2 regions of the Ramlibacter sp. GCM10027632 genome follow, and region 1 is predicted to be linked to the other one. Evidence: predicted binding sites of a transcription regulator. Region 1 holds the regulator's gene; the other holds the start of a gene.
The links. Region 1 encodes LexA, which represses DNA repair genes until DNA is damaged. Its sites were predicted from a motif close to ACTGTATNNNNATACAGT; they were not measured.
Positions count from the first base shown of each region.

Region 2: a site for LexA is predicted at 6,956-6,973, ahead of ACFQZY_RS01805 (DNA topoisomerase IV subunit B). Genes of this name have one in related genera too.

Region 1 is NZ_JBHTGW010000003.1:292,255-307,276, forward strand. It holds gene clpA (ATP-dependent Clp protease ATP-binding subunit ClpA) at 1-417, opposite strand, end outside; gene clpS (ATP-dependent Clp protease adapter ClpS) at 488-847, opposite strand; partial or broken gene ACFQZY_RS07350 (cold-shock protein) at 1,090-1,290, shown strand; gene icd (NADP-dependent isocitrate dehydrogenase) at 1,459-2,721, opposite strand; gene ACFQZY_RS07360 (hypothetical protein) at 3,078-3,200, shown strand; gene ACFQZY_RS07365 (hypothetical protein) at 3,339-3,560, shown strand; gene ACFQZY_RS07370 (DUF192 domain-containing protein) at 3,636-4,076, shown strand; gene ACFQZY_RS07375 (superoxide dismutase) at 4,156-4,737, opposite strand; gene xseA (exodeoxyribonuclease VII large subunit) at 4,809-6,101, opposite strand; gene ACFQZY_RS07385 (MotA/TolQ/ExbB proton channel family protein) at 6,435-7,061, shown strand; gene ACFQZY_RS07390 (ExbD/TolR family protein) at 7,075-7,506, shown strand; gene lpxK (tetraacyldisaccharide 4'-kinase) at 7,503-8,495, shown strand; gene ACFQZY_RS07400 (Trm112 family protein) at 8,476-8,682, shown strand; gene kdsB (3-deoxy-manno-octulosonate cytidylyltransferase) at 8,688-9,449, shown strand; gene adk (adenylate kinase) at 9,574-10,230, shown strand; gene ACFQZY_RS07415 (asparaginase) at 10,250-11,218, opposite strand; gene lexA (transcriptional repressor LexA) at 11,352-12,026, shown strand; gene ACFQZY_RS07425 (hypothetical protein) at 12,153-12,413, shown strand; gene ACFQZY_RS07430 (DUF1993 family protein) at 12,430-12,945, opposite strand; gene ACFQZY_RS07435 (D-2-hydroxyacid dehydrogenase family protein) at 13,081-14,088, shown strand; partial or broken gene ACFQZY_RS07440 (FimV family protein) at 14,143-15,022, opposite strand, start outside.
Region 2 is NZ_JBHTGW010000001.1:407,880-422,901, forward strand. It holds gene ACFQZY_RS01775 (hypothetical protein) at 1-180, shown strand, start outside; gene ACFQZY_RS01780 (hypothetical protein) at 173-454, shown strand; gene ACFQZY_RS01785 (RidA family protein) at 526-981, shown strand; gene ACFQZY_RS01790 (hypothetical protein) at 1,028-1,582, opposite strand; gene parC (DNA topoisomerase IV subunit A) at 1,726-4,059, opposite strand; gene ACFQZY_RS01800 (lytic transglycosylase domain-containing protein) at 4,075-4,950, opposite strand; gene ACFQZY_RS01805 (DNA topoisomerase IV subunit B) at 4,950-6,920, opposite strand; gene ACFQZY_RS01810 (MFS transporter) at 7,040-8,272, shown strand; gene ACFQZY_RS01815 (hypothetical protein) at 8,275-8,406, shown strand; gene ACFQZY_RS01820 (class I SAM-dependent methyltransferase) at 8,423-8,965, shown strand; gene dapA (4-hydroxy-tetrahydrodipicolinate synthase) at 9,056-9,943, shown strand; gene bamC (outer membrane protein assembly factor BamC) at 9,973-11,061, shown strand; gene ACFQZY_RS01835 (MBL fold metallo-hydrolase) at 11,082-11,858, shown strand; gene ACFQZY_RS01840 (hypothetical protein) at 11,921-12,127, opposite strand; gene ACFQZY_RS01845 (JmjC domain-containing protein) at 12,267-13,418, opposite strand; gene ACFQZY_RS01850 (peptidylprolyl isomerase) at 13,473-13,991, shown strand; gene ACFQZY_RS01855 (glycine zipper 2TM domain-containing protein) at 14,053-14,538, opposite strand; gene dut (dUTP diphosphatase) at 14,650-15,022, opposite strand, start outside.

The DNA of each region.
Region 1 (15,022 bases):
GATGAAGTTCACCACGTCCAGCCGGGTCACGCCCTGCTGGTGCAGGTAGTAGACGGCATGCGAGTCCTTCTCGCCGAAGATGGCCACCAGCACGTTGGCGCCGGTGACTTCCTTCTTGCCGTTGCCGGTGGACTGCACATGCATGATGGCGCGCTGGATCACGCGCTGGAAGCCCAGTGTCGGCTGGGTGTCCACGTCATCGGTGCCGGCGACCTGCGGGGTGTTGTCCTTGATGAAGTTGGACAGCGACTTGCGCAGGTCGTCGATATTGGCCGAGCAGGCCCGCAGCACCTCGGCCGCGCTGGGATTGTCCAGCAGGGCGAGCAGCAGGTGCTCCACGGTGATGAACTCGTGGCGCTGCTGCCGTGCCTCCACGAACGCCATGTGGAGGCTGACTTCCAATTCCTGGGCAATCATGAAATTTCCTTTGCCTTGCTACCGTTCCGTCTCTGACTCACTGTAATCCTGATCCGTTCCAGCTGTGCTGTCACTCCACGGGTTCACAGACACATTGCAGGGGATGCCCTGCCTGCCGGGCCGCGGCCTGGACCTGCTCGACCTTCGTCGACGCGACATCTCGGGAATAGACCCCGCAGACGCCTTTGCCGTCGAGATGGATCTTGAGCATGATCTGCGTGGCCGTCTCCCGGTCCTTGTTGAAAAACTCCTGGATCACCACGACGACGAATTCCATCGGGGTGTAGTCGTCATTCAGCATGACGACCTGGTACATCTGGGGAGGCTGGGTCCGCTGCGTCCGCCGCTCGAGGACCACCGACCCACCGTCGTCATCCTTGGGCTGCTGCTTGGGTGCAACCGGAGCGGGTTTGGGTGTTTTGCTGGCCATGAAAATCATTCTATCGACCCCACCGGCGCTGCCTCCCCGAAACGGATCTGGAGTCAGCCCATCCACTATTCAAGCCACGATCCCCAAACCTGCCGGGCAGGATTCTGGGCGGCACGGCGGCCCTTCGCCGGGAAGCCACGCCAGGCTTCCAACGGAAACTTTAGTATGTGAAAATATTCGCGCAAGGCGGCCCGTTTCAGGGCCGCCTCCCCACAACGCGAGGGAACATCGAGGGACCGCACATGGCGACTGGCACTGTCAAATGGTTCAATGATGCGAAGGGGTTCGGCTTCATCGAGCCCGACGGCGGGGGCCCCGATGTCTTCGCCCATTTCTCCGCCATCGTCATGGATGGCTTCAAGACCCTCAAGCAGGGTACCCGCGTCAGCTTCGAGCTCACCGAGGGCCCCAAGGGTCAGCTGGCGCAGAACATCCAGCCCGCGTCCCACCTGCCCCCTCTGGAGGCGCCCCGGCCCCACGCGCCCGCCCGTGCCTCACGGGTGCGCACGCCGCAGTTCCAGGCCCACGCCAACGACGCAGGCTGACAGCGCCGGCCCGATGAAAAAAGCCGCCCCCGCCGGGGCGGCTTTGCCTCGTCCGGGCCACCGGGCTCAGAGCTCGGCCATCTGCTCGATCATCACCTGGCCGAAGCCCGAGCAGCTGACCTGGATCGCGCCCTCCATGAGGCGGGCGAAATCGTAGGTCACCCGCTTGGTCTGGATCGCCGCCTCGAGCGAGCGGATGATCAGGTCCGCCGCCTCGGTCCAGCCCATATGGCGCAGCATCATCTCGGCCGAGAGGATCTCGGAGCCGGGGTTGACGTAGTCCTTGCCCGCGTACTTGGGGGCGGTGCCATGGGTCGCCTCGAACATCGCCACCGAGTCGCTCATGTTCGCCCCGGGCGCGATGCCGATGCCGCCGACCTGGGCGGCCAGGGCGTCGGAGATGTAGTCGCCGTTGAGGTTGAGCGTGGCCACCACGCTGTACTCCACCGGGCGCAGCAGGATCTGCTGCAGGAAGGCATCGGTGATCGAGTCCTTGATCACGATGTCCTTGCCGGTCTTCGGGTTCTTCAGGCGGCACCACGGGCCGCCATCGATCAGCTCGGCGCCGAACTCGCGCTGGGCCAGGGCGTAGCCCCAGTCCCGGAAGCCGCCCTCGGTGAACTTCATGATGTTGCCCTTGTGAACCAGGGTCACGCTAGGCTTGTCGTTGTCGATCGCGTACTGGATCGCCTTGCGCACCAGGCGTTCCGTGCCCTCGATCGACACCGGCTTGACACCGATGCCGGAAGTCTCCGGGAAACGGATCTTGCGCACGCCCATTTCCTCGACCAGGAAGCGAATGAGCTTCTGCGCCTTCTCCGACCGGGCCTCGTACTCGATGCCCGCGTAGATGTCCTCGGAGTTCTCGCGGAAGATGACCATGTTGGTCTTCTCCGGCTCCTTCAGCGGCGAGGGCACGCCCTTGAAATACTGCACCGGGCGCAGGCAGACATACAGGTCGAGTTCCTGTCGCAGGGTCACGTTCAGCGAGCGGATGCCGCCGCCGACCGGCGTGGTCAGCGGCCCCTTGATGGACACCACGTACTCCCGCACGGCCTGCAGGGTTTCCTCGGGCAGCCAGACATCGGGCCCGTACAGGCGGGTCGACTTCTCGCCGGCATACACCTCCATCCAGTGGATCCGGCGCTTGCCGCGATAGGCCTTGGCCACGGCGGCATCCACCACCTTCAGCATCACCGGCGTGATGTCGCGGCCGGTGCCATCACCCTCGATGTACGGGATGATGGGCTCGTCCGGCACGTTGAGGGAGTTGTCGGCGTTGACCGTGATCTTCTGGCCTTGGGCCGGCACCTGGATGTGCTGATACATGGATGGGGGCGTTCGTGGAGAAAAGGAGCGCCCTGGGGCGCGACCGGGGGCACCCGCCGCAGCCGGTGCGCCGGGGCATTCTAGCCACGGCCCCCGGCGGTTCGCACCGCCTGCGGGCCCGCAGGAACCGTCATGTAGCCCGCATGGCGTCGGTGATAACCCTCGAATTTGGCACCTTGGCATCCATCTTTTTTCAGGGCCGCGGGGGGGCCGCCGCGGGGCCAAAAAGTTTTTTGAATTTCTGCGTTTTTCTGTCAACGGCCGGTTAACTGCCGCGTTAGAGGAGAGCCTCACGGCCTGTCCGCGAGGCAATTTTTTGTTAGACAACCCTTTGAACTAGTCCAAAAGGAATCACCATGAAGAAGATCTTCGCCGCCCTGGCCGCCACCGTGTTCGCCGCTTCCGTGTTCGCTTCCGCCCCGGCCGCCGGCGCTTCCGCTGCCAAGCCCGCCGCTTCCGCCGCTTCCGCCAAGAAGTAATTCGGCTTGCGCGAATGAAAAGCCCGCCCTAGGCGGGCTTTTTTTATTTGCGCCGCTGTCAACGCCCGGCTCAGCCGCTCCGTTGCGAGAACACCCGGCACCGCCGGGACACGCCTCACCCTGTCACCTAGGATTTCCATGAACAAGCTGATCGCCTCCCTGGTTGCCGCCTTCTTCGCCGCCGGCGCCTTCGCCCAGGCCGCCCCCGCGGCTCCCGCCGCCCCGGCTGCTCCCGCTGCCCCTGCCGCCGCCGCCGCTCCCGCCGCCAAGGCAGAAGCCAAGCCGGAAGCCAAGGCCGAGAAGAAGGCCAAGAAGTCCACCAAGAAGGCCAAGAAGTCCAAGAAGGCCAGCGCCGCCTGATCCAGGCCCGCCCCCGAGAGATGCCCGCCCCGCGCGGGCATTTTTCTTGGGCCCGGTTGACGCAGAATCCCGCCCATGACCCACCGCCTGCTGATCGCCCTCCTGGGCCTTGCGGCCTTCGCCGCCTCCGCCCAGACCCCTCAGACGAACCTGCCACGCACCCGGCTCTCGGCCGGCATGCACCAGATCGATGCCCAGGTCGCCGCCACCCCGGGCGAGCGCCAGACCGGCCTGATGTGGCGCCGCGAGATGCCCCAGCACGAGGGGATGCTGTTCGTGTTCGACCAGCCCGGGACGCAGTGCTTCTGGATGATGAACACGCTGATCCCGCTCACCGCGGCCTTCGTCGCCGACGACGGCACCATCGTCAACCTGGCCGACATGGCGCCCCAGACCACCGACTCGCACTGCTCCGCCCGGCCGGTGCGCTACGTGCTCGAGATGAACCAGGGCTGGTTCGCGCGCAAGGGCCTGAAGGCCGGCGCCAGGCTGGCCGGCGAGCCGTTCGGCAAGTGAGGCAGCCGGCCCCGGCAGCGGGCGCCGCGCCAATGAAAAAGGGCCGCTCGATGCGGCCCTTGCGTCATGCGCGGGAACTTCAGGCGAAATTCTTCTGCGCGAATTCCCAGTTGACCAGCTTGTCGAGGAAGGTCTCGACGAACTTCGGGCGCAGGTTGCGGTAGTCGATGTAGTAGGCGTGCTCCCAGACGTCCACGGTCAGCAGGGCCTTGTCGGCGGTGGTCAGGGGCGTGCCGGCGGCGCCGGTGTTCACGATGTCCACGCTGCCATCGGCCTTCTTGACCAGCCAGGTCCAGCCGGAGCCGAAGTTGCCGACGGCGGACTTCACGAAGGCCTCGCGGAAGGCGGCGTAGCTGCCCCACTTCGAGGTGATGGCCGCGCCCAGCGCGCCGGTGGGCTCACCGCCGCCATTGGGCTTCATGCAGTTCCAGAAGAAGGTGTGGTTCCAGATCTGGGCCGCGTTGTTGTAGATGCCGCCGGAGGACTTCTTGACGATCTCCTCGAGGGTCATGGACTCGAACTCGGTGCCCTTCTGCAGGTTGTTCAGGTTCACGACATAGGCGTTGTGGTGCTTGCCGTGGTGGTACTCGAGCGTCTCCTGCGAGTAGTGCGGGGCCAGGGCGTCGATGGCGTACGGCAGCGGCGGGAGGGTGTGTTCCATGGTGATCCTCTTGGGGTTGTTCAGTTGTACGGATTCCGGGGATGGCGTCGGACCAGCCGGGATTCTAGGCATTAAATCAATCGGGGCTGGGACACGGTGACATCGAGCGTGCCGTCCGCGAGCCGGGCCTGCAGCCAGTCGCCCGGCCGGGCGTCGGCCGCGTGCATGAGGACGGTGCCGTCCTCGCGCGTGAGCAGCGCGTAGCCCCGTTGCAGCACCTGGCGCGGGTCGACACCGGCCAGCCGCAGCGCGGCGCGCTCCAGCCGCTGGCCCTGCACCGACAGCTGCCGCGGCACCGAGCGCTGCAAGGCGCCGGCTTGCGCGTCGAGCCCCGCCCCCAGGCGGGCCACCCGCGCCGCCACGGCATACCGCAGCCGCTGGGCCTGCCGCTCGAGTTGCTGGTGCTGGCCGGCCACACGGCCCGAGGGCCGGCCCAGGCGCGACGCCGCGGTGTCCAGCCGCTGCGAAGCGGCATCGAGCCGGCGCAGCGTCGCCGTGGACAGGCGATCCTGGACCAGCGACAGCGCGCCGAGCCAGGCGTCGCGCGGCTGCGCCACGAGCTCGGCCGCCGCCGTCGGCGTGGGCGCGCGCAGGTCGGCGCAGAAGTCGGCAATGGTGAAGTCGGTCTCGTGGCCGACCCCGCACACCAGCGGCACCGGGCTGGCGACGATGGTGCGAGCGAGCTGCTCGTCGTTGAATGACCAGAGGTCCTCGAGGGAGCCGCCGCCGCGGACCAGCAGGATCACGTCGACCTCGCCGGCCCGGGCCCGCGCGTAAAGCGCCTCCAGGGCCGCCACCAGCTCGCCCGGCGCCTGCGCGCCCTGCACTGCCGCGGGCGCCAGCAGCACCGGCACATGGGGCGCGCGCCGGCGCAGCGCCGTAGCCACGTCGTGCAGCGCCGCGGCGCCCAGCGAGGTGACCAGGCCGATGCCGCGCGGCATCACCGGCAGCTCGCGCTTGCGGTCCGGGTCGAACAGGCCCTCGGCCTCGAGCCGAGCCTTCAGGCGCAGGAACTGCTCGAACAGCGTGCCCTGGCCCGCGCGGCGCAACGACTCGACGATCAGCTGCAGGTCGCCGCGCGCGTCGTAGACGTCGAGCCGGCCCATGACCTCCACGCTGTCACCATCACGCGGGCTGAAATCCAGCCCGCTGGCGGCGCGGCGGAACATGGCGCAGCGGATCTGGCCGGTCGGGTCCTTGAGCGTGAAGTAGCAATGCCCGCTGGCCGGGCGCGAGAAGCCCGAAATCTCGCCGCGGACCGCGACAGGATTGAAGCGCGCGTCCAGGGCATCAGCAACGGCGCGGCATAGCGGGCCGACTTGCCAGATCCGCCGCGTCGTTGCTGGATTGTTGGCGTCAGGCATCAGGATCGGCGCGCCGTGGCGGGCCCATGCAGAGAAAAGTCGTCCACAGCGAGCGACCGGTAGGCAGGCATGGCGAACGGGGCACGAGAAATCACGGTTTTTCGTCGCAAGTGATTGATTTCAAACATGATTTTTCTGCTGAATTTGTGACCGTTCTGTCACAAGCTCCAATTGGCGCGGGTTTGGAGCCCATGGGGCCGCACTTGCGCACAAAGTTATCCACAAGAAATGTGAGAATCTTCCGACGCCCAGGCGGTGAGGTCCTACGAGCGGGAAGAGGTGCCCGATAATGGCCACCGAACTGCCCCGACAACTGCGCCGGAGACCCTCCCCTTGTTTTCGATCATACAAGCCGCCGGTTGGCCCATCTGGCCCCTGATCGCCTGCTCCATCCTGGCCCTGGCGCTGATCATCGAGCGATTCCTCAGCCTCAAGCGGGCCAAGGTCGCCCCCCCGAAGCTGCTGGAGGAAGCCCTGGCCGTCGCCCGCCACGCCGTCCCGTCGCCGGACGTGGTGACGCAGCTGGAGCAGAACTCGGCCCTGGGCGAGGTGCTGGCCAGCGGCCTGCGCGCCCTGGGCGCCAACCCCCGGTGCACCGAGGTGGACCTGCGCAGCGCCATGGAGACCACCGGCCGCGCCGTCGCGCACCGCCTGGAGCGCTCCCTCAGCGCGCTGGCCACGATCGCCTCCGCCGCCCCCCTGCTGGGCCTGCTGGGTACCGTGATCGGCATGATCGAGATCTTCGGCTCGCAGGCGCCCGGCGGCGGCACCGGCGGCAACCCGGCGCAGCTCGCGCACGGGATCTCGATCGCCCTGTACAACACCGCCTTCGGCCTGATCATCGCGATCCCCGCGCTGATCTTCTGGCGCTACTTCCGCGCCCGGGTCGACGAGTACCTCCTGGGCCTGGAGCTGGCCTCGGAGCGGCTGCTGCGGCACCTGCTGACGCTGCGCAAGTGAAGGCGGTGCGCCGATGAACTTCCGTCCGCGCAAGGCCGAAGAGCCGGAGATCAACCTGATCCCCTTCATCGACGTGCTGCTGGTGGTGCTGATCTTCCTGATGCTGTCCACCACCTACAGCAAGTTCACCGAGCTGCAGCTGCGGCTGCCCGTGGCCGACGCGCCGGCGCAGCGTGACTACCCCAAGGAGGTCATCGTCGCCATCGGCGCCGACGGCCGCTACTCGATCAACCGCAACCTGGTGAACGGCCGCAGCGTCGAGGCGGTGGCCGCGGCGCTGGTGGAGTCGGCCCGCGCGGGCAAGGACAGCGTGATCATCATCAGCGCCGACGCCTCGTCGCCGCACCAGTCCGTGATCACCGTGCTCGAGGCCGCGCGGCGCAGCGGCCTGGCCCAGATCACCTTCGCCGCGCAGTCCTCGGCCCAGGCCGGTACCGCGCGGTGAGCCTGCAGGCGGCCTGGCTGCGCCGCGGCCCGTTGGCGTGGAGCCTGCGGCCGCTGGCCTGGCTGTACGGCGGGCTGGCCGGCGTGCACCGGGGCCTGTATGCGCTGGGGCTGCGGCGCGCCGAGCGCCTGCCGGTGCCGGTGATCGTGGTCGGCAACGTGGTGGCCGGCGGCGCGGGCAAGACGCCCGTGGTCGCGGCGATCGTCGAACACCTCAAGGCGCGCGGGCTGCAGCCCGGGATCATCTCGCGCGGCTACGGCCGCCGCGGCCACGACTGCCGCGAGGTCACTTCCGCCACCGAGCCCGCCGACGCGGGGGACGAGCCCCTGCTGCTCGCGCGCCGCTGCCGCGTGCCGGTGTTCGTCGCGCCGCGCCGGGCCGACGCCGGCCGCGCGCTGCTCGCGGCCCACCCGCGCGTTCAGGTGCTCGTGAGCGACGACGGCCTGCAGCACCACGCGCTGGCCCGCGACCTCGGCGTCTGCGTGTTCGACGACCGCGGTACCGGCAACGGCTGGCTGCTGCCGGCAGGGCCGCTGCGCGAGCCGTGGCCCCGCCGGGTCGACCTGGTCCTGCGTCCGCCGGGCACGGCCGGCATCGAGGGCTACGGGGTCGAGCGCCGCCTCGACACCCAGGCCCTGCGCGCCGACGGCACGCGTCGCCCGCTCGCCGAACTGGCGCGCGAGCCGGTGCTGGCCCTGGCCGGGATCGCACGGCCCGAGGCGTTCTTCTCGATGCTGCGCGCCGCCGGCGTGTCCCCCGCCGCCACCCTGTCCCTGCCCGACCACCACGACTTCGACGCGGCGCCGCCGGCGGTGCCGCCCGGCATGGCAGTGGTCTGCACCGAGAAGGACGCGGTCAAGCTGTGGCGGCACCAGCCCGAGGCCTGGGCCGTACCGCTCTCGGTGGCGATCGAGCCGGCCTTCTGGAGCGCCTTCGATGCCCTCACGGACCGGGCGCTATCATCGCCCGATGGATCCCAAACTGCTTGAGCTCCTGGTCTGTCCCGTGACCAAGGGCCCGCTGGACCTCGACCGCGAGCGCCAGGAACTGATCTCGCGCAGCGCGCGCTTGGCCTACCCGATCCGCGACGGCATCCCCGTGCTGCTCGAGGAGGAGGCCCGCACCCTGTCCGACGAAGAACTCGAACGCCTGCCCCCGCGCGCGCCCCAGGTCTGATGGCCCTGCCCTTCACCGTCCTCATCCCGGCGCGGCTGGCCTCCTCCCGCCTGCCCGACAAGCCCCTGGCCGACATCGCCGGCAAGCCCATGGTGGTGCGCGTGGCCGAGCGCGCCAGCCATTCCGGCGCGCAGCAGGTGGTCGTGGCCACCGACACCGAGGCCATCGCCCGCGCCTGCGAGGCGCATGGGGTGCGCGCCGTCATGACCCGCATCGACCACCCCTCGGGCAGCGACCGCCTGGCCGAGGCCTGCGAGCGCCTGGCCCTGGCCGACGACGCCCTCGTGGTCAACGTGCAGGGCGACGAGCCCCTGATCGAGCCGGCGCTGATTGACGCCGTCGCCGGCCTGCTGCAGCGGCATGGCGACGCCGCGATGAGCACCGCGGCCCATCCCATCGACTCGGTCGACGACCTGCGCAACCCGAACGTGGTCAAGGTCGTCACCGACGCCCGCGGGATCGCCCTGTACTTCAGCCGCGCCCCCATCCCCTGGTGGCGCGACGGCTCCAGCGCCGGCGAGCCCGGGCTGCCGCAGCCGCGGCCGCTGCGGCATGTGGGCATCTACGGCTATCGCGTCGGCTTCCTGCGCGAATTCCCCAAACTTCCCCAGGCGCCAGTCGAACAGCTCGAGGCGCTGGAACAGCTGCGAGCCCTGTGGCACGGGCACCGCATCGCGGTGCACGTGACGGACGCCGCGCCGGGCCCGGGCGTGGACACGCCCGAGGACCTCGCACGCGTGCGGGCCCTGTTCCAACCCGCCAGGTAACCCGGCTGCGCCACTCAGCCGCGTAAGGGACGCGGAGGGGTCGCATGCTATCCTCGCCGCGACTTGGCCGGGGGGCGACACCGCTTCGCCCCGGCCCGCCGTATTCATTGACTCCGGAGACACCATGAGACTCATCCTGTTGGGCGCGCCCGGCGCCGGCAAAGGCACGCAGGCCGCGTTCATCTGCCAGAAGTACGGCATCCCGCAGATTTCCACCGGTGACATGCTGCGCGCTGCCGTGAAGGCCGGCACGCCCCTGGGCCTGGCGGCCAAGAAGGTCATGGACGCCGGCGGACTGGTGAGCGACGAGATCATCATCGGCCTGGTCCAGGAGCGCCTGACCCAGCCCGACTGCGCAAAGGGCTTCCTGTTCGACGGCTTCCCCCGCACCATCCCGCAGGCCGAGGCCATGCGCGAAGCCGGCGTGAAGCTGGACTACGTCCTCGAGATCGACGTGCCCTTCGACGCCATCATCGAGCGCATGAGCGGCCGCCGCTCGCACCCGGCCTCGGGCCGCACCTACCACGTGAAGTTCAACCCGCCCAAGACCGAAGGCAAGGACGACGTCACCGGCGAGCCGCTGGTGCAGCGCGACGACGACAAGGAAGAAACCGTCAAGAAGCGCCTGGAGGTCTATGCCTCGCAGACGCGCCCGCTGGTGGACTACTACGCCACCTGGGCCAAGACCGACCCGGCCACCGCGCCCAAGTACCGCGCCATCAGCGGCATGGGCAACGTCGACGAGATCACTTCCCGCGCACTGACCGCCCTGGCCAGCTGAGGCGCCCGGCCGGCGCGCCTCAGGTGTCGCCCTGCGGGACGCGGGCGACCATCAGGTCCAGCAGCAGGGATACGCGCGCCTTGACCGGCGTGACCGTCGAAGCCTGTGGCAACGGCTTCTCCGCGGCACCGACCACCCGTCCCAGGGCGCAGCGCGTCGAACGCACCACGGCCACCCCGTGGGCCTGCGCGTCGAGCAGGGCCTGCTCCAGCCCGCCCGACACCGTCCCGTTGCCGGTGCCGGCCACCACCAGCCCGTCGATCCCCTGGGTGCGCAGGGCCTCCACGAGGCGGCCGTCCGCACCGGCGTGGTTCAGGACGATCTCCACCCGCGGCCACCGTGCCGGGTCAGTGCCGGCCACCGCCCGTGCACGCGCCGGCGCCTGCGGGTCACCGGCCGCCGGCCAGTCACGCAGGAGGCGCACCGCGCCCTCCTCCACCAGTCCCAGCGGCCCCGCCTCGCCCGAGTCGAAGGCATCGAGGCGGTAGGGATGGACCTTCGCCACCTCCATCGGCCCATGGATGCGCCCGGCGCACACCGCCACCACGCCGCGCGCGCCAGGCGTCCGTGCCACCGCGAGCGCATCCGCCAGGTTCTGCGGACCGTCGGGTGACAACGCGTTGGCGGGCCGCATCGCGCAGGCCAGCACCAGCGGCTTGGCGGGCGACAGCACCCGCTGCAGGAACCAGGCCGTCTCCTCCAGCGTGTCCGTGCCGTGGGTCACCACCACGCCCTGCACGCCGGGCTGGGCCAGCCAGTGGGCACAGCGCGCAGCCAGCCGCTGCCAGGTGGCGAAGTCCATGTCCTTGCTGTCCACCTGGGCCACTTGCTCGGCCTCCAGCGCGACGCCCTCGAGCGACGGCAGCGCCTGCAGCAGCTGCGCGACGCCGAGCTGCGCCGCGGTGTAGCCAGTGTGGTCACCGGGCCTGGAGGCGGTGCCGGCGATGGTGCCGCCGGTGCCCAGCACAACGATTTTTTGGGGAGGCACTTGCGCTTCCTTGCAAAGCTGGTTAAAAATACAGGTACTGGATATCGAAACAGTTGGTTATCCGCACAGTACCTGCAACACAGGGTCGGCCACTGTCTCGATTGGTTCTTCACGGTTTCCGAGGAGGCTCCTCATGATCGACACGCCCAAGCTCACGGCCCGCCAGCAGCAGATTCTGGACCTGATCCAGAGCGCCATCGCCCGCACGGGCGCGCCGCCCACGCGCGCCGAGATCGCGTCCGAGCTCGGTTTCAAGTCCGCCAACGCGGCCGAGGAGCACCTGCAGGCGCTGGCACGCAAGGGCGTGATCGAGCTGGTCAGCGGCACCTCCCGCGGCATCCGCCTGCGGGGCGAAGCGCTGCGCTCCATCAACGAGTCGCGCGTCAAGCAGTTCTCGCTGCCGCTGCAGAGCCTGGCCCAGCTCGCCCTGCCCCTGGTCGGCCGCGTCGCCGCCGGCTCGCCCATTCTGGCGCAGGAGCATGTGGACCAGACCTACTACGTCGAGAGCAGCCTCTTCCAGCGCAAGCCCGACTACCTGCTGAAGGTGCGTGGCATGTCCATGCGCGACGCCGGCATCATGGACGGCGACCTGCTCGCGGTGCAGGCCACCAAGGACGCCAAGAACGGCCAGATCATCGTCGCCCGCCTGGGCGACGACGTCACCGTCAAGCGCTTCCGCCGCAACAAGCACCTCATCGAGCTGCATGCGGAGAACCCCGACTACGCCACGATCATCGTGGAGCCCGGCGAGCCCTTCGAGATCGAGGGCCTGGCCGTGGGGCTGATCCGCAACACCATGCTGATGTAACCCCAGCGATCCCATCCCGGAGCGGCCCAGGTGGCGGGCGTATGGCGTGGAGCCATCACCCTGTGCCGTTCCTTTCCCTCGCAATCCTGCCTGTGTGTCACACCTCGTCGTATCAAGGAGCTTCACATGGCACTGGCCCTTCCCCTCATCGTTGAACTGTTCCAGCCCGTCCAGGCCATGGTCGAGTGGCTGGCGGGCGGCCCGGCGCCGCGCCGTGAGCCGCAGGTGCTGTGCCCTGCGCAGGGCCCCGCTGGCCGCAGCGTGCACGTGGTCCATGTGGTCAACGCCCGCGAGAGCCGCGCCGCCCGCGGCCGCGTGATCGCCGGCCGCATCGACGAGGTCTGCGCCGAGCTGGACCGCCTGGCTGCCCTCGAGGCCCGGCACTGAGCCGCGCCCGCCGGCGTCAGGCGGCGCCGTTGAGATAGTCGGACTTGCCCAGGTCCACGCCGTTGTGGCGCAGGATCGCGTAAGCGGTCGTGATGTGGAAGTACATGTTGGGCAGCACCCAGAGCTTGAGGTAGTCCTCGGCCTTCATCGTGCGGGTGGCGCCCTGGCGGCCCACCGGGAAGGTGATCTCCTTGGCCTCGGTGCCGTCCAGGGCCTGGGGCGGCACGGTGGCCAGCCAGGCCAGCGTGCGGTCGATGCGGGCGCGCAGCTCGTCGAAGGTGCTCTCGGTGTCCTCGAACTTCGGCGCCTCCAGGCCGCTGATGCGCGCCACGCCGAGTTTGGCCGCATCGCAGGCGATCAGGATCTGCCGCGAGAACGGCAGCATGTCCGGGGCCAGGCGATAGGCCACCAGCACCTGCGGGTCGAACTTGCGGGCCTGGGCGTTGGCCACCGCCTTGTCCAGGATGTGTTTCAGGTTGCCCAGCATCTTCTGGAACACGGGCAGGCTGGCGGACGACATGGAAATGCTCACGGGGTCTCCTCGATGGGATGGGTCGGGTCGGGCCGTCCGGCGGCGCGCGCCGCGGACCGCGCGATGCTACCCGGCCTGCGGGCCCATCACCGGCGACCCGGAGCGCCTGGTTGCGGCAAGGCACAATCCGGTGCCATGAACATTGTGATCCTCGACGATTACCAGGATGCGGTGCGCAAGCTCCAATGCGCCAGCAAGCTCGAGCCCTTTCCCGCCAAGGTCTACACCAACACCGTCAAGGGAATCGGCCAGCTGTCCGTCCGCCTGCGTGATGCCGATGCGATCGTCCTGATCCGGGAACGCACCCAGATCAGCCGCCAATTGCTGGAAAAGCTCCCCCGCCTCAAGCTCATCGCCCAGACCGGCCGTGTCGGCGCGCACATCGACGTGCAGGCCTGCACCGAGCGCGGCATCGTCGTGACCGAGGGCGTCGGCTCGCCGGTGGCCCCGGCCGAGCTCACCTGGGCCCTGATCATGGCGGCCATGCGCCGCCTCCCGCAGTACATCAGCACGCTCAAGCACGGCGCGTGGCAGCAGTCCGGCATGAAATCGGCCTCGATGCCGCCCAACTTCGGCGTCGGCCAGGTGCTGCGGGGCAAGACCCTGGGCATCTGGGGCTACGGCCGTATCGGCCAGCTGGTGGCGGCCTACGGCAAGGCCTTCGGCATGAAGGTGGTGATCTGGGGACGCGAGGCCTCGCGCGAGCTGGCCACGGCCGACGGCTACTTCGTCGCGCCCAGTCGCGACGCCTTCTTCTCCGAATGCGACGTGGTCAGCGTACACCTGCGGCTGAACGACGAGACCACCGGCATCGTGCGACTGGAAGACCTCAGCCGCATGAAGCCGACCGCGCTGTTCGTCAACACCTCACGGGCCGAGCTGGTCGAGCACGACGCGCTGATCGCCGCGCTGAACCGCGGACGTCCCGGCATGGCCGCGGTCGATGTGTTCGAAAGCGAGCCGATCCTGCAGGGCCACGCTCTGCTGCGCCTGGAGAACTGCATCTGCACGCCCCACATCGGCTACGTGGAGCAGGAAACCTACGAGATGTACTTCGGCGCGGCGTTCGACAACGTCGTCAACTTCATCCAGGGAACGCCGACCCACGTGGTGAACCCGGCGGCCCTGCAGGTCCGCCGCTGAGGCCTCCGCCACAGGAGCGGCAGCCGGGGCCCGTGACGGGCCCGCGGCGCGCCGTCAGCTCGCCGGCGGACGCTGCGCGGGCGGCAGTTTGAACTCGGCCGACTCGAAGTCGAAGTCCAGCGAGTTCTCGTTCCCCCGCGTGACCTCGGGCATCGAGGGCACGACCATCATCGGCGCCGGCTGGGTCTCCGGGCCCTGGCCGGCGAGTTCGTCGAGGTCCACATCGACCGCCACGACGCTGTTGCTGGCGGACGGCAGGACCGGCGCACCATCCCCCGCGGCCATCTCTGAGGCCACGTTGTGCAGGAACAGCAGGTCGCGGTAGGCCTGCAGGGTCAGGCTCTCCTCGCCGTCAGCGCCCGGACGGCGGAAGATGGCGTCGTCGATGACCTGCAGCACGCGGCGGCCCGGCCAGGCCTCCTGGATGCGCGCCATCAGGCGCGAGAAGACCTCCAGGCCGTGCTGGTCCTCGCTGAAGTTCGCGAAGGCCGGCGCCTTGGCGTTGAACAGCCACTCGAAGTCGCGGCGCAGCTGCTCGTACTCCTCCTGCCGGCCCAGCTTGTGGTGGATCTCCAGCAGGTCCAGCCAGGCCACCGGGCTGGCCTGCGGGTGCGCCTCGATGTGATTGCGCAGCACCTCGATGGCGCGGTCGTACTCGCCCAGCGAGACGAAGAAATCGGCTTCCTGCTGGATGTCGCTCAGCTCGTCGCTGGTCAGCGGCAGCGGGTCGCTGACGCGCAGGCCGTCGGCCTCGCCGCCCGGGCGGCGCGCCGAGAGACCCATGGGCGCGGACAGCGGCCCCGGGGAAGCTAAGGCAGCCGCCCTCGTTCCCGGGGCTGGGACCGCGTCCGCAGTCGACCCCGGCGCGGGCGCAGGCACCGGGTCAGGTGACGCGGCAGCAGCCACCGCCACACTGGCGCCCGCCGGCGCGGCG
Region 2 (15,022 bases), on a different contig from region 1:
TGGCTCGCCGCAGTGCGCCTGGTCCGCGCTCAATGCCGGCCTGCTCGGGCTGCCCGCGCCGGCCTGGGTGACGGGCGCGCGGGCCCTGCAGGCGCGGGGCTGGATCGATGCCGGCACGCGCGAGGCGATCGAGCACGCCTGGCAGTTCGGCCAGCTGATCGCCAACAGCGACATGCATGACGGCAACCTCGCCTTCCTCCCCGGCCTGCGGCTGGCGCCGGTCTACGACATGCTGCCGATGCGCTACGCCCCGCCGCGCGCCGCCGAGGTCGTGACGCCGCCCTTCGCCCCGCCGCTGCCCCTGCCGGCCGAGCGCGAGGCCTGGGCCGCGGCGTTGCCGGCGGCCCGCGCGTTCTGGGCCGAGGCCGCCGGCGACCGCCGCATCAGCGGCGGCTTCCGCCGCGTCTGCGAGGCCAATGCCCGCCACCTCGAAGGCCTGGCCGCGGTGGGCTGATCGCGGCGATGCGACGCCGGCGGCTCCTACAATCGCGCCCTCCCCCGACTCCAGACCTCCAAGAGATTCCCATGACCATCGCCGCCAAGCTCCAGGAACTGAACATCACCCTGCCCCCGGTGGCCGTGCCCGCCGCGGCCTATGTGCCCTTCGTGCGCACCGGCAACCTCGTCTTCCTCTCCGGCCACATCGCCAAGAAGGACGGCAAGCCCTGGGTCGGCCAGCTGGGCAAGGACATGAACACCGAGCAGGGCAAGGAAGCCGCCCGCGCCATCGCCATCGACCTGCTCGGCACGCTGCAGGCCGCCGTGGGCGACCTGGAGAAGGTGGTCCGCATCGTCAAGGTGATGAGCCTGGTCAATTCGACCTCCACCTTCACCGAGCAGCACCTGGTCACCAACGGCGCCAGCGAGCTGTTCGCCCAGGTGTTCGGCGACAAGGGCGCCCACGCCCGCAGCGCCTTCGGCGTGGCCCAGATCCCGATGGGCGCCTGCGTCGAGATCGAGCTGATCGCCGAGGTGGCCTGACCACTCGCGCTCCTGGCGCGCCCGGCGCGCCTCGTGGCGCGTTGCCTCAGCGCACCGGAATCATCAGGTGCTGCCAGGGCGTCCCCGGCCACATGATGTAGGGCACGCCCGTGTCCGGCGTCGCCGACTTCGGGTACTGGTCGTAGAACGCCGCGTCTGCGCCCACGACCATCACGTGCGGCCCGGTGCTGACCCAGTGGTTGCTCGCCGTGGGCTGCTGCGCGAAGGGGTCGGTGTTGCTCGCGTCGGTGCCGCCCTTGAGCATGTACATGAAGCCGATCTTCCCGGCCGGCGGCGGCTTGCGGGCCATCCAGGCCTGGACCCACTCCATCGCCGCCCTGTCCATGCACATCGGGTCCGGGCCGGGCGTGGCCGGGTTGTCCGGCATGCAGGTGAAGCCGTTGCGACCCTCGCGCAGGGTGCGCAGGCGGCCGTCCTTCTCCACGGCCACGATGGTGGCGCCGGCGGCCACCTTGGGCGGCGCGGCCTGCAAGGCGCTGTCGACCAGGGCGGCGTCGGCCGGCGCGGGCGCGGGGACCGCCTGCGCGTGAACGAGGCAGACGCCAGCCAGCAGGCTGGCGGCGATCGGGGTCTTCTTCATGGCGGACTCCGGGAGACGGGGCCCGCAGTCTCGGCGGCAACGGCCCGCCGCCGCCGGGGAATCGGCCGCGCCTGGCCGTGCGGCGCGGCCTACATCGCGCGGCCGTGCTGCGAAGGCCGCGGGTTACCCGCGACCCCAGGCCCTCACTCCACCCGCACGATGGCCGTGGGCTTGAAGCCCAGGTCGGCCGCCTTGCCCTTGCGGCCGCGGCCGGCGCGGGCGTTATTGAGCGAGCGGATCTCCAGCGTCTCCTCGCGGTCCTTGCCGCCGCGGCCCACGCCCGAGATCTTCACGCTGCGGGTGTAGGCCGCCGCGCCGGCCAGGGTGTCCTTGGCCTCGAGGTCGATCAGCATCAGGCCGCGGCCGCCGTTGGCCTGGGCCTTGAGCTCGCCGATCTCGAAGGTGAGGATGCGCCCGCCGGTGGAGGCGCAGGCCACGTGCGTGGCGGCCGCGACCGGCGCCACCTGCGCCGGGGAAGGCCGGCACACGGACTCGCCCTCGCCGCAGGAGATGAAGGACTTGCCCCCGCGCTGGCGCGAGGTCATGTTCTCCACCGTCGCCAGGAAGCCGTAGCCCGCGCTGTTGGACAGCAGCAGGCTGGCGCCGGCGGCGCCGGCGAAGTAGTGCACGACCTGCGTGCCCGCCTCCAGCTCGATGAAGGTGGTGATCGGCTGGCCGTCGCCGCGCGCGCCGGGCAGCGTGGCCACTGGCACCGAGTAGATGCGGCCGTTGCTGCCGAAGACGAGGAGCGTGTCGACCGTGCGGCATTCGAAGGTGCCGTAGAGGCCGTCGCCGGCCTTGAAGGCGAAGCTCGCGGCGTCATGGCCATGGCCCTGGCGCGCGCGCACCCACCCCTTCTGCGAGACGACCACGGTGACCGGCTCGTCGATGATCTTCACTTCGGCCACGGCCTTCTTCTCGGCCTGGATCAGGGTGCGGCGGGCGTCGGCGAAGGTCTTGGCGTCGGCCTCGATCTCCTTGACCATCAGCCGGCGCAGCGCGGCGGGGCTGCCGAGGATCTCCTCCAGCCTGCCCTGCTCCTCGCGCAGCTCCTTGAGCTCCTGCTCGATCTTGATCGCCTCCAGGCGCGCCAGCTGGCGCAGCCGGATCTCGAGGATGTCCTCGGCCTGGCGGTCGCTGAGGTTGAAGCGCGCGATCAGGGCGGCCTTGGGCTCGTCGGCGCCGCGGATGATCGCGATGACTTCGTCGATATTGAGCAGGACGGTCTGGCGGCCCTCCAGGATGTGGATGCGGTCCAGCACCTTGTCCAGGCGGTGCCGCGAGCGGCGCTCCACCGTGCGCTGGCGGAATTCGATCCACTCCACCAGGATCTGGCGCAGCGGCTTCTGCACCGGCTTGCCGTCGAGCCCGATCATGGTCATGTTGACCGGGGCCGAGGTCTCCAGGCTGGTGTGAGCCAGCAGGGCCTGGATCAATTCCGACTGCTCGATGCGGCTGGTCTTGGGCTCGAACACCAGGCGCACCGGCGCGTCCTTGCTGGACTCGTCGCGCACCGCGTCGAGCACGGCGAGCATGGACTGCTTCAGCTGCAGCTGGTCCTGCGTCAGCGCCTTCTTGCCGGCCTTGACCTTGGGGTTGGTGATCTCCTCGATCTCCTCCAGCACGCGCTGCGAGCTCACGCCCGGGGGCAGCTCGTTGACCACCAGCTGCCACTGGCCGCGGGCGAGGTCCTCGATCTTCCAGCGCGCGCGCACCTTCAGCGAGCCGCGGCCGCTGCGGTAGGCGTCGGCGATGTCGGAGGCGCTGGAGATGACCTGGCCGCCGCCCGGGAAGTCGGGGCCCGGGATGACGGCGAACAGCTCCTCGTCGGACAGCTTCGGGTTCTTGATCAGGGCCACGCAGGCGTCGGCCACCTCGCGCAGGTTGTGCGAGGGGATCTCGGTGGCCAGGCCCACGGCGATGCCGCTGGCGCCATTGAGCAGCGTGAACGGCAGGCGCGCGGGCAGCTGCACCGGCTCCTGGGTGCTGCCGTCGTAGTTGGGGCTGAAATCGACCGTGCCCTCGTCGATCTCGTCGAGCAGCAGGTTGGTGATCTTGGCCAGGCGGGCCTCGGTGTAGCGCATGGCCGCGGCGCCGTCGCCGTCACGCGAGCCGAAGTTGCCCTGGCCGTCGATCAGGGGGTAGCGCTGGGAGAAGTCCTGCGCCATGCGCACCAGGGCGTCGTAGGCGGCCTGGTCGCCGTGCGGGTGGAAGCGGCCCAGCACGTCGCCCACCACGCGGGCGCTCTTGACCGGCTTGGCGCCGGCGGTGCCGGAGAAGCCCAGGCCCATCCGGGCCATCGAGTAGAGGATGCGCCGCTGCACCGGCTTCTGGCCGTCGGCCACGTCGGGCAGCGCGCGGCCCTTGACCACGCTGAGGGCGTACTCGAGGTAGGCGCGCTGGGCGTAGGTCGCCAGGTCCAGTTGCGAGTCGTCGTCGCCGCCGTCGGCGGCGAGGGTGATGAGGTCCTGCTCCATGGGGGAAGGTCAGTGTCAGTCGATGTGGGTTCGCACGAGGGACGGCACGGCGGCCAGCGGCGCGCCGAGCGAGGGCGGCATGCGGGCTCGGCCCGGCACCGGGGCCGGCAGCTCCATGCGCACGCGGTGCGCGCCGGTGCCGGCGGTGATCGCGGTCGCCGTGGACGCCGTGGACGCAGCAGACGCCTGGGCCTCGGGCGCCGGCTTCAGCGCGGCGTACAGCTGCATCACGGTGCGCACGTAGTGGCGCGTCTCGCGGATGTCGGGGATGCGGTTGCCGGCGCGCAGCACCGCGCCTTCGCCCGCGTTGTAGGCGGCCAGCGCGAGCTCGAGCCGGCCGGGAAAGAGGTTCACCAGGTGGCGCAGGTAGCGCGCGCCGGCCCGCACATTGGTGCGCGGGTCCAGCAACTGGCGCGCGACCGGGTGGCGCGGCGAGCCGGCCACGCCGAAGCGCTCGGCGGTGGCGGGGATCACCTGCATCAGGCCGATGGCGCCCTTGGGCGAGACTGCCTGCGCATCGAAGCCGGACTCGGTGGCGACCAGGGCCTGAAGCAGCTCGACGTCGAGGTTGTGTGCGCGGGCCGCCTCGTGCAGCAGGGGCTGGGCCTGGCGCACGCCGGGGGCGGCGGCCAGCCAGGCGAGCAGCTTCGGCGAGGCGACGCCGTCGTCGGCGGGCCGGGGAGCGGCCGGCGCTGCGCCTTCGGCCGCCGAGGCCAGGGGCGCGGGCGCGAGGGGCCCGTCACCGCGCGAGAACAGCTCGTAGCGCTCGTCCAGCTTCTCGCCGGCGAAGAAGGCCACGCCGCGCGCGTCGACGAAGCCCCAGACGTCCGCGCGCGCGCCCGCCGACGCTGCCAGCAACAGCGCCAGGAGCCACGCGCGGGCGGGCCGCATCAGATGTCGACCTCCACCTCGTCGCCATGCAGCTCCATCAGCTCGCGGCGGGCCGCGGCCTCGCCCTTGCCCATGAGCTTGGTGATGAGGGTCTCGGTGCCGGCGAAGTCGAAGCGGCCCAGGGCCACCGGCAGCAGGCGGCGGGTGTCGGGGTTGAGCGTGGTCTCCCACAGCTGCTCGGCGCTCATCTCGCCCAGGCCCTTGAAGCGGCTGATGCTCCAGGCGCCTTCGCGCACGCCTTCCTTGCGCAGCTTGTCGAGGATGGCGGTGAGCTCGCCCTCATCCAGCGCGTAGCTCTTGGAGGCGGGCTTCTTGCCGCGCGCCGGCGCATCCACCCGGAACAGCGGCGGGCGGGCCACGTAGACATGGCCGGCCTCGATCAGCTTGGGGAAGTGGCGGAAGAACAGCGTGAGCAGCAGCACCTGGATGTGGGAGCCGTCGACATCCGCGTCGGACAGGATGCAGATCTTGCCGTAGCGAAGGCCGGAGAGGTCCGGCGTGTCGTTCGGCCCGTGCGGGTCGACGCCGATGGCCACCGCGATGTCGTGGATCTCGGTGTTGGCGAAGAGGCGGTCACGCTCCACCTCCCAGGTATTGAGCACCTTGCCGCGCAGGGGCAGGACCGCCTGGCATTCCTTGTCGCGGCCCATCTTGGCGCTGCCGCCGGCAGAGTCTCCCTCGACCAGGAAGACCTCGTTGTGGGCGATGTCGCGGCTCTCGCAGTCGGTCAGCTTGCCCGGGAGCACGGCGACCCCGGAGCCCTTGCGCTTTTCCACCTTCTGGCCGGCGCGCTGGCGGGTCTGGGCCGCCTTGATGGCGAGCTCGGCGAGCTTGCGGCCATAGTCCACGTGCTGGTTCAGCCACAGCTCCAGCGCCGGGCGAACGAAGCTGGAGACCAGGCGCACGGCGTCGCGCGAGTTCAGGCGCTCCTTGATCTGGCCCTGGAACTGCGGGTCCAGCACCTTGGCCGAGAGCACGTAGCTGGCGCGGGCGAAGACGTCCTCGGGCATCAGCTTCACGCCCTTGGGCAGCAGCGAGTGCAGCTCGATGAAGCTCTTGACCGCGTTGAACAGGCCGTCGCGCAGGCCGCTGTCATGCGTGCCGCCGGCGGACGTGGGGATCAGGTTGACGTAGCTCTCGCGCACCGGCGCGCCGTCCTCGGTGAAGGCCACGCACCACTGCGCGCCCTCGCCCTCGGCGAAGGTCTCGCTGTCCTCGGCATAGCCCTCGCCATCGAACAGCGGGATCACCGGGTCGGTGGGCAGGGTCTGCATCAGGTAGTCGCGCAGGCCGCCCTTGTACTGCCAGCTTTGCGTCTCCTTGGTCTTATCGTTCACGAGGTAGACGGCCACGCCCGGCATCAGCACCGCCTTGCTTCGCAGCAGGTGGGCCAGCTCGTTCAGGGGCAGCTGGGAGGACTCGAAGTACTTGGCGTCGGGCCAGACGCGCACGCTGGTGCCCTGGCGGCGGTCGCCCTCCTGGGCCTTGCGCACCTGCAGGTCCTCGGTGACGTCGCCGCCCTCGAACACCAGGCGGGCCACCTGGCCCTCGCGGTGCGAGACCGCCTCGAGCCGCTTGGCCAGGGCGTTGGTCACGGACACGCCGACGCCGTGCAGACCGCCGGAGAAGCTGTAGGCCCCGCCCTTGCCCTTGTCGAACTTGCCGCCGGCATGCAGGCGGGTGAACACCAGCTCGATCACCGGCGCCCCTTCCTCGGGGTGCAGGCCGAACGGGATGCCGCGGCCGTCATCTTCCACGCTGACGGAGCCGTCGGCATGGAGGGTGACCTTGATGCGCTTGCCGTAACCGGCCAGGGCCTCGTCGGCGGCGTTGTCCAACACCTCCTGGATGATGTGCAGGGGGTTGTCGGTCCGCGTGTACATGCCGGGACGCTGCTTGACGGGCTCCAGGCCCTTGAGCACGCGGATCGAACCTTCGGAATACTCGGTGGAGGGTTTGCTGCTTGCCATGGGAGCGGCGATTGTAGTTGCGGGCCAGCCTCGGGGCTGTATGGAACCACAGTCTACCCGACGCACCTGGCGCCCTCACGACAGCGGGGAAGGAGGCGATTGGGTACAGTCGCCCGGTCATGACGTCCTCCCCCCCCAAGCTTTCCATGGTGCAGGTGCTCGCCTGCGGCGCCGCCATCGTCACCCTGTCCATGGGCGTGCGCCACGGCTTCGGCCTGTGGCTGCAGCCGATCACGCAGGCCCAGGGCTGGACGCGCGAGACCTTCGCCTTCGCCCTCGCGGTGCAGAACCTGGCCTGGGGCGTCTTCGGCGTCTTCGCGGGCATGCTGGCCGACCGCTTCGGCGCCTTCCGCGTCATCACCGGCGGCGCCCTCCTGTACGCCGCCGGCCTCCTGGGCATGGCCCTGAGCACCAGCGTCCTGGGCTTCACGCTCACCACCGGCCTCCTGATCGGCGCGGCCCAGGCGGGCACCACCTACGCGGTGATCTATGGCGTGATCGGCCGCCAGGTCGACCCGGCCCGGCGCTCCTGGGCCATGGGCGTGGCGGCCGCCGCCGGCTCCTTCGGCCAGTTCCTCATGGTGCCGACCGAGGGCCTGCTGATCGCCAGCTTCGGCTGGCAACAGGCCCTGATGCTGCTGGCCGCGGCCGTGGTGCTGGCGGTGCCCCTGGCCTTCGGCCTGCGCGAGCCGGGCTTTCGCGGCGGCGCGGCGCCCCGGCGCGACCAGAGCGTGGGCCAGGCCCTGCGCGAGGCCTTCAAGTACCCCAGCTTCCAGCTGCTCACCGCGGGCTACTTCGTCTGCGGCTTCCAGGTGGTATTCATCGGCGTGCACATGCCCAGCTACCTGAAGGACCAAGGCCTCACGCCGCAGGTGGCCAGCTACGCGCTGGCGCTGATCGGCCTGTTCAACGTGTTCGGCACCTACATCGCCGGCTCGCTGGGCCAGCGGCTCGCCAAGCGCAAGATCCTGGCGACCATCTACTTCGGCCGCGCGGTGGCCATCGCCCTGTTCCTGTGGGCGCCGCTGACGCCGATGTCGGTCTACATCTTCTCGGCGGTGATGGGCCTGCTGTGGCTGTCCACCGTGCCGCCCACCAATGCCACCGTGGCCCAGATCTTCGGCGTGGCCCACCTGTCGATGCTGGGGGGCTTCGTGTTCCTCAGCCACCAGTTCGGCTCGTTCATGGGCGTGTGGCTCGGCGGCCTGCTGTACGACCGCACCGGCAGCTACGACATCGTCTGGTACATCGCCATCGCCCTGGGCGTCTTCGCCGCGCTGGTGAACCTGCCGGTGCGCGAGGCGCCCATCGCGCGCCAGCCCCGGCAAGAGACGCAGGCCCAGGCCGCCTGACCATGAAGCCTCGCGCGCGCACCCTGCTGGCCTACGCCGCCGCCCTGGCGGCGCTGGGGGCGGTGTTCGCGCTCTACACCCGGCCCGCGCTGCTGGTCACCCTGGCCGACCAGCTCTGGGCCTGTTTCAACTGATTCCCCCTCCCCTCCCATGCACGGAACCGAAGCCCCCAGCGAGTGGGTGCAGCGCTGGAGCCACCTCGTGCCCGCGGGCGGCGCGGTGCTCGACGTCGCCTGCGGCGCCGGCCGCCACCTGCGCTGGTTCGCGGGGCGGGGCCACCCCGTCACAGGCGTGGACCGCGACCCGGCGGCCCTGGCCGCGGCCCAGGTGGCTGGCGAGCTGCTGCAGGCCGACATCGAGAACGGCCCCTGGCCCTTCGCGGGCCGGCGCTTCGCGGGCGTGGTGGTGACGAACTACCTGTGGCGATCGCTGCTGCCCGCGATCGTGCACAGCGTGGCCGAGGGCGGCGTGCTGGTCTACGAGACCTTCGCCGCCGGCAACGAGACGGTGGGCAAGCCCTCGCGGCCGGATTTCCTGCTGCAGCCGGGGGAGCTGCTGCGGGCCTGCGAGGGCTTGCGGGTGGTGGGCTACGAGGACGGTTTCCTCACCGGGCCCGAGCGGTATGTGCAGCGGGTGGCGGCGGTGCGCCCCCGCCCTGGCGACCTGGGCCGGCCGTTGCGGCTCGCCGGCTGAACGCGTCATCTCCCCGCGGCGACGGCCGGCCCCCCCGCCCTCGCTAGAATGCGCTGTTCCCTTTCACGAGCCCCTCAGACGAGCCCCCAAATGACCCAGATCACAGGCAGCATCGTGGCCCTGGCCACCCCCATGCACGACGACGGCAGCGTGGACTATGCGAGCCTGCGAAAACTGATCGACTGGCACATCGCCGAAGGCACCGACTGCATCGGCGTCGTCGGCACCACCGGCGAGTCGCCCACGGTCAGCGTCGAGGAGCACCGCGAGATCATCCGCGTCTCCGTCGAGCATGCCGCCAGGCGCGTGCCGATCATGGCCGGCTGCGGCGCCAATTCCACGGCCGAGGCCATCGAGCTGGCCAAGTACGCCCGCGAGGTCGGCGCCGACTGCCAGCTGCAGGTCGTCCCCTACTACAACAAGCCCACGCAAGAGGGCCAGTACCTGCACTTCAAGGCCATCGCCGAAGCCACCGGCGACCTGCCGATCGTGCTGTACAACGTCCCCGGCCGCACCGTGGCCGACATGGCCCACGACACCGTGCTGCGCCTGGCCGAAGTGCCCGGCATCGTCGGCATCAAGGAGGCCACCGGCAACATCGAGCGCGCCCAGTGGCTGATCCGCGATGTGCCCCAGGGCTTCGCCGTCTACTCCGGTGACGACCCCACCGCCGTCGCCCTCATGCTGTGCGGCGGCCAGGGCAACGTGAGCGTCACCGCCAACGTCGCCCCTCGCCTGATGCACGAGCTGTGCGTGGCCGCCATCGCCGGCGACCGCAACCGCGCCATGGAGATCCAGCGCCAGCTGATGCCGGTGCACAAGCACCTGTTCTGCGAGGCCAACCCCATCCCCGTGAAGTGGGCCATGGCCCGCATGGGCCTGTGCGGCGGCGCCTTGCGCCTGCCCCTCACGCCGCTGACCCCGGCCAACCACCCCGTGGTCGAGGGCGCGCTGCGCGCCAGCGGCCTGCTCGGTTGAATACGCCCTTTCCCCGAGGAAACCGCTGCATGAAGCACCCCGCACGTCTGGCGCTGCTGGCGCTGTGCGCCCAGCTGGCCGCCTGCTCCAGCCTCCAGAGCGACAAGATCGACTACAAGAGCGCGACCACCGCGCCCTCGCTGCAGGTCCCGCCCGACCTCACGCAACTCGCCCGCGACACCCGTTACTCGGTGGCCGGCGGCGCCGTCACCGCCACCGCGCAGCAGGCCGCCCGCCCGCTGGGCGTGCCCACTGCCGTGTCCAGCGTCGCCGACGTGCGCATCGAGCGCAGCGGCAACCAGCGCTGGCTCGTGGTCAAGCGCCCCGCCGAGCAGATCTACCCCCTGGTGCGCGAGTTCTGGCAGGAGGGCGGCTTCCTCCTCACCCAGGACCAGCCCGAGCTGGGCATCATGGAAACGGACTGGGCCGAGAACCGCGCCAAGATCCCGCAGGACTTCATCCGCGCCACCATCGGCAAGGTGCTGGACTCGCTGTACTCCACCGCCGAGCGTGACCGCTTCCGCACCCGCATCGAGCGGGCCGCCGACGGCAGCACCGAGGTCTACGTGACGCACCGCGGCCTGCAGGAAGTCACCCAGGGCACGCACCCCCAGAACACCACCGGCACGCTGTGGCAGCCCCGTCCGGCCGACCCGGAGCTGGAGACCGAGTTCCTGCGCCGCCTGATGGTCAAGCTGGGCGTGCCGCAGCAGCAGGCCCAGGCCACCGCGCCGGCCGCGCCCGCGCGCGCCACCGCCCGCGTGGCCACTGTGAACAACCAGCCCGTGCTGCAGATAGACGACGCCTTCGACCGCGCCTGGCGCCGCGTCGGCCTGTCGCTGGACCGCACCGGCTTCACCGTGGAAGACCGCAACCGCGCCGAGGGCACCTACTTCGTGCGCTATGTCGAGCCCAACCCCGACCGCCAGCAGGAACGCGGCTTCTTCAGCCGCCTCTTCAGCGGCTCGGAGAAGCCCGCCGCGCCGGCCCGCTACCGCATCGCGGTGCGCAGCCAAGGCGAGGCCACCACCGTGTCGGTGCTGGACGCCAATGGGGCGCCGGTCACCACCCCCGCGGCCCAGCGCATCGTCCAGGTGCTGGCCGACGACCTGAAGTAAGGCCGCCGCCCCCTCCCGCCGTGCTTCGATTCAAGAGCCTGGGCAGCGGCAGCTCGGGCAACGCCACGGTGGTCGAGGCCACCAGTGGCAACGTCACCACCCGGCTGCTCGTCGACTGCGGCCTGGGCATCCGCCGGCTGGACCGGGCCCTGGCGGAGGCCGGCCTCGCGGCCGCCGACCTCGACGCGATCTTCGTCACCCACGAGCATTCCGACCACATCGGCTGCGCCCGGGCGCTGGCCCTGCGCGAGCGGCTGCCAGTCCACATGAGCGCCGGCACCCATGCCGGCTTGCGCGAACGCGACTTCGACGGCCTGCTGCGGGTGGCCGCCGACGGCCAGGCCATCGACCTCGGGGCGCTGCGGGTCATGCCCTTCGACGTGCCGCACGACGCGCGCGAGCCGCTGCAGCTGCATTGCACCGATGGCGACGCGCGCCTGGGCATACTGACCGACCTGGGCCATGTGACCGCGCATGTACTGGCCCACCTCGCAGGCTGCGGCTCGCTGCTGCTCGAGTGCAATCATGACGCGCAGATGCTGGCCAGCGGCCCCTACCCCTGGTTCCTCAAGCGCCGGGTGGGCGGGGACTGGGGCCACCTGGCGAACGCGGCGGCGGCCGAGGCGGCCCGCACGCTGCAGGCGCGGGGCCTGCGCCAGGTCGTGGCAGCGCACCTGAGCGAGAAGAACAACACCCCCGACCTCGCCCGCACCGCGCTGGCGGAGGCCCTGGGGGCTGCGCCGCAGGACATCCACGTGGCGACAGCCTCCGCGGGCTGCGCGTGGCTGCGGGCCTGAGCGCCCAATAAAAAAGCCGCCCCGAAGGGCGGCTTTCGTTCTTTCAAGAACCGGAGAACCGATTACTTGGAAGCGGCGCTGGCGGCCGGGGCAGCAGCGGAAGCGGCAGCAGCGGCGGCGGCGGAAGCGGCGCCAGCAGCGGCGTCGGCAGCGGGGGCGGCCGGGGCGGCGGCGGGAGCGGGAGCCGGGGCCGGAGCCTCTTCCTTCTTGCCGCAGGCGGCCAGGGCGAAGGCGGCGATCACGGAGGCCAGGACGAGCGATTTCTTCATTTCAGGTTCCTTTTATGGGGGTGGACAATTTTCCGGAAAACTGCCCGTGAAGCAGCCGCTCCACGGACTGAAGAACAAGAAGGACTCGAGCTCTTCCTGCTCAACCCAACATTATAGGCACATCGAACCCGAGACTTAATTACTTGGTCGCCGTCAATCCGGACGACCGAGCATCTTCGTGCAGCCAGCCGGCTTCGCACCAGGCCAGGAGCAGGTCGATGGCCGCCTCGCTGGCGCCCGCCAGGTCGCGCGCATCGAGGGCGCGGCGGTCGGCCAGGCGGCGCATCAGGGTGGCGTCGCGCCCGCCGGCGCGCCAGCTCTCGCCATTCAGGTAGATGTGGCGCGCGTCATAGACCATGCGCGATCGCGCGTCCAGGCGCACTGCCCGCAGGCGGCGCGGCGCGCGCTGCGACTCGAACCAGACGTTCGCCTTGGGCTCGGTGAGGTACTCGCCCAGGGCGCGCTCGAGAGCGTCGGGCGTGCGCAGCGCGCGGGCCAGCGCGTCGCGCGCGAAGTCGACGAGCCCGTCGGGCATGGCACCGGGGCTCGCCGTGGCGGCCTGGCGCGGGTCGCGGTAGATCGCCTCGCCCACCTCCTCGGCGGCCTCCTCGGCGATGCGTTGCAGCAGTTCGCGCGCCAGCTCGCCGCGCGCCGGCGAGCGAAAGCCGATGGAGTAGGTCTGGCACTCGCCCTCGGCGATGCCGTCGTGCGCGTAGCGCGGAGGCAGGTACAGCATGTCGCCCGGCTCCAGCACGTATTCGGCCTCGGGCTCGAAGTTGGCGAGGATCTTCAGCGGCACGCCCTCCTGCAGGGTGAAGTCCTCCTGGCGGCCGATGCGCCAGCGGCGGCGGCCGTGGGCCTGCAGCAGGAACACGTCGTAGCTGTCGAAGTGGGGGCCGACGCCGCCGCCATCGGTGGCGTGGCTGATCATGAGGTCGTCCAGCCGCGCCTCCGGCACGAAGCGGAACTGCTGCATCAGCGCATGCACGCCGGCATCATGCAGGTCCATGCCCTGCACCAGCAGGGTCCAGCCGGGACGCTTGCGCGGCGGGATGCCGCGCCCCTCGAACGGGCCGCGCCGCATGCGCCAGCGCCCGCCGCCGAGCTGCTCCACGAGGCGCGACTCCACCTCCTCCTGCCCGGCCAGCTCGAACAGGCGCTCGCGCGGCACCAGCGCCTGGAAGCCGGGGATGGCGCCGCGCACCAGCAGGGGCTTCTTCTGCCAGTGGCGCTTCATGAACTGCGAGGGCGTGAGGCCGCCCAGGAGGGCGAGGGGCTGGTCGATCTGCATGCGGGAGGTGGGCGCGAGCGAGGCGCGAGGGGTGCGAACTGCGACAATTCTCCTATGGAAATTTCGAACCAATGCGTCGTCGCCCTCACGTGGACCCTCAAGGACACGCTGGGCGACACGCTCGACACGCTCGAGGCCCCGGTGGAGTTCCTGGTGGGCGGCGACGACCTGCTCGCCAAGATCGAGGAGGCCCTGCAGGGCCATGAGGTGGGCGACCGGCTCGACCTGCACCTCGAGCCCGAGGAGGCCTTCGGCGACTACGACGAGAACCTGGTGTTCCTCGAGGCGCGAGCCCTCTTCCCCGAGCAGCTCGAGGAGGGCATGACCTTCGAGGAGCTGCCCACGGGCGCCACGTCGCAGGGCCCGGCCAGCGCGCTGTACACCGTCACCGAGATCTACCCGGAGCACGTGGTGCTGGACGCCAACCACCCCCTGGCCGGCATCGCCCTGCGGCTGTCCCTCAAGGTCGAGGGCGTGCGCGAGGCGACCGAGGAGGAGGTGGGCCGCGGCAGCGCGGGCACCGGCTTCTTCCGCGTGCAGCCCCAGGCGCCGGGCAGCGACAGCATCCACTGAGGCCCGGGCCGCGGCCCGCAGCCTCTGCCTCCCGGCCGGCCGCCCGGTCAGGGCCAGCAGATCAGGACCGGTAGATCACGTTGTTCTCGATGCGCACCCGGTCGCCCACGCGCAGGTCGCCGGTGGCCTGAACCTCGTAGACGCGGGAGACGCCCTGGTCGGTCTGCACCGTGATGCGGTAGGCCGGCCCGCTGGTGGCCGCGCCCGCCGGGGCGCCGCGGCCGACCTGGCTGCCCGCCGCCGCTCCCGCCACCCCGCCCAGGACGGTCGCGGCATCACGGCCCGAGCCGCCGCCGATCTGGTGGCCCAGGACGGCGCCGGCAACGCCGCCGACCACCGCGCCGACCACGTTGGGGCCGCGCGCCGCGGCGGGCGTGCCCGGGGGGAGGTACTCGATGCTCGTGACCCGCCCCCACTCCAGCGAGGCGGGCGCGGTGCCGGCCTGCGGGTAGGCGGCCGTCTGCGCCGTGCCCGTGGTGGGGTACTGGGCGCAGGCCGCCAGCAAGGCCAGGCCGGCGGCGGCGAGGATGCGGAGGATGGGTCGCATGGCAGTCTCCTGGGAGCGTCCGGGGAGCGGACGCCGGCGATTGCATCGCCGGCATGCGCCGGGGCGCGTAGGAGACCCGCGACGGCGGCCGTCAGAGGCCGTGACGGGTTCTCAGGCCTTGCCCGTCGAGCCGTAGCCGCCCTCCCCGCGCTCGGTGGCGGGGAACTCGGTGACCACGTTGAACTGCGCCTGCACCACCGGCACGATGACCAGCTGCGCCAGGCGCTCCAGGGGCTGGAGCGTGAATTCGACCGGGCTGCGGTTCCAGCAGCTGACCATTAGCTGGCCCTGGTAGTCGCTGTCGATCAGGCCGACCAGGTTGCCCAGCACGATGCCGTGCTTGTGGCCCAGGCCCGAGCGCGGGAGGATCATCGCGGCGTAGCCCGGGTCCTTGAGCCACATGGCCAGGCCGGTGGGCACCAGCTGCCAGGCGTTGGGCGCCAGGGTCAGCGGCGCGTCGATGCAGGCGCGCAGGTCCAGGCCG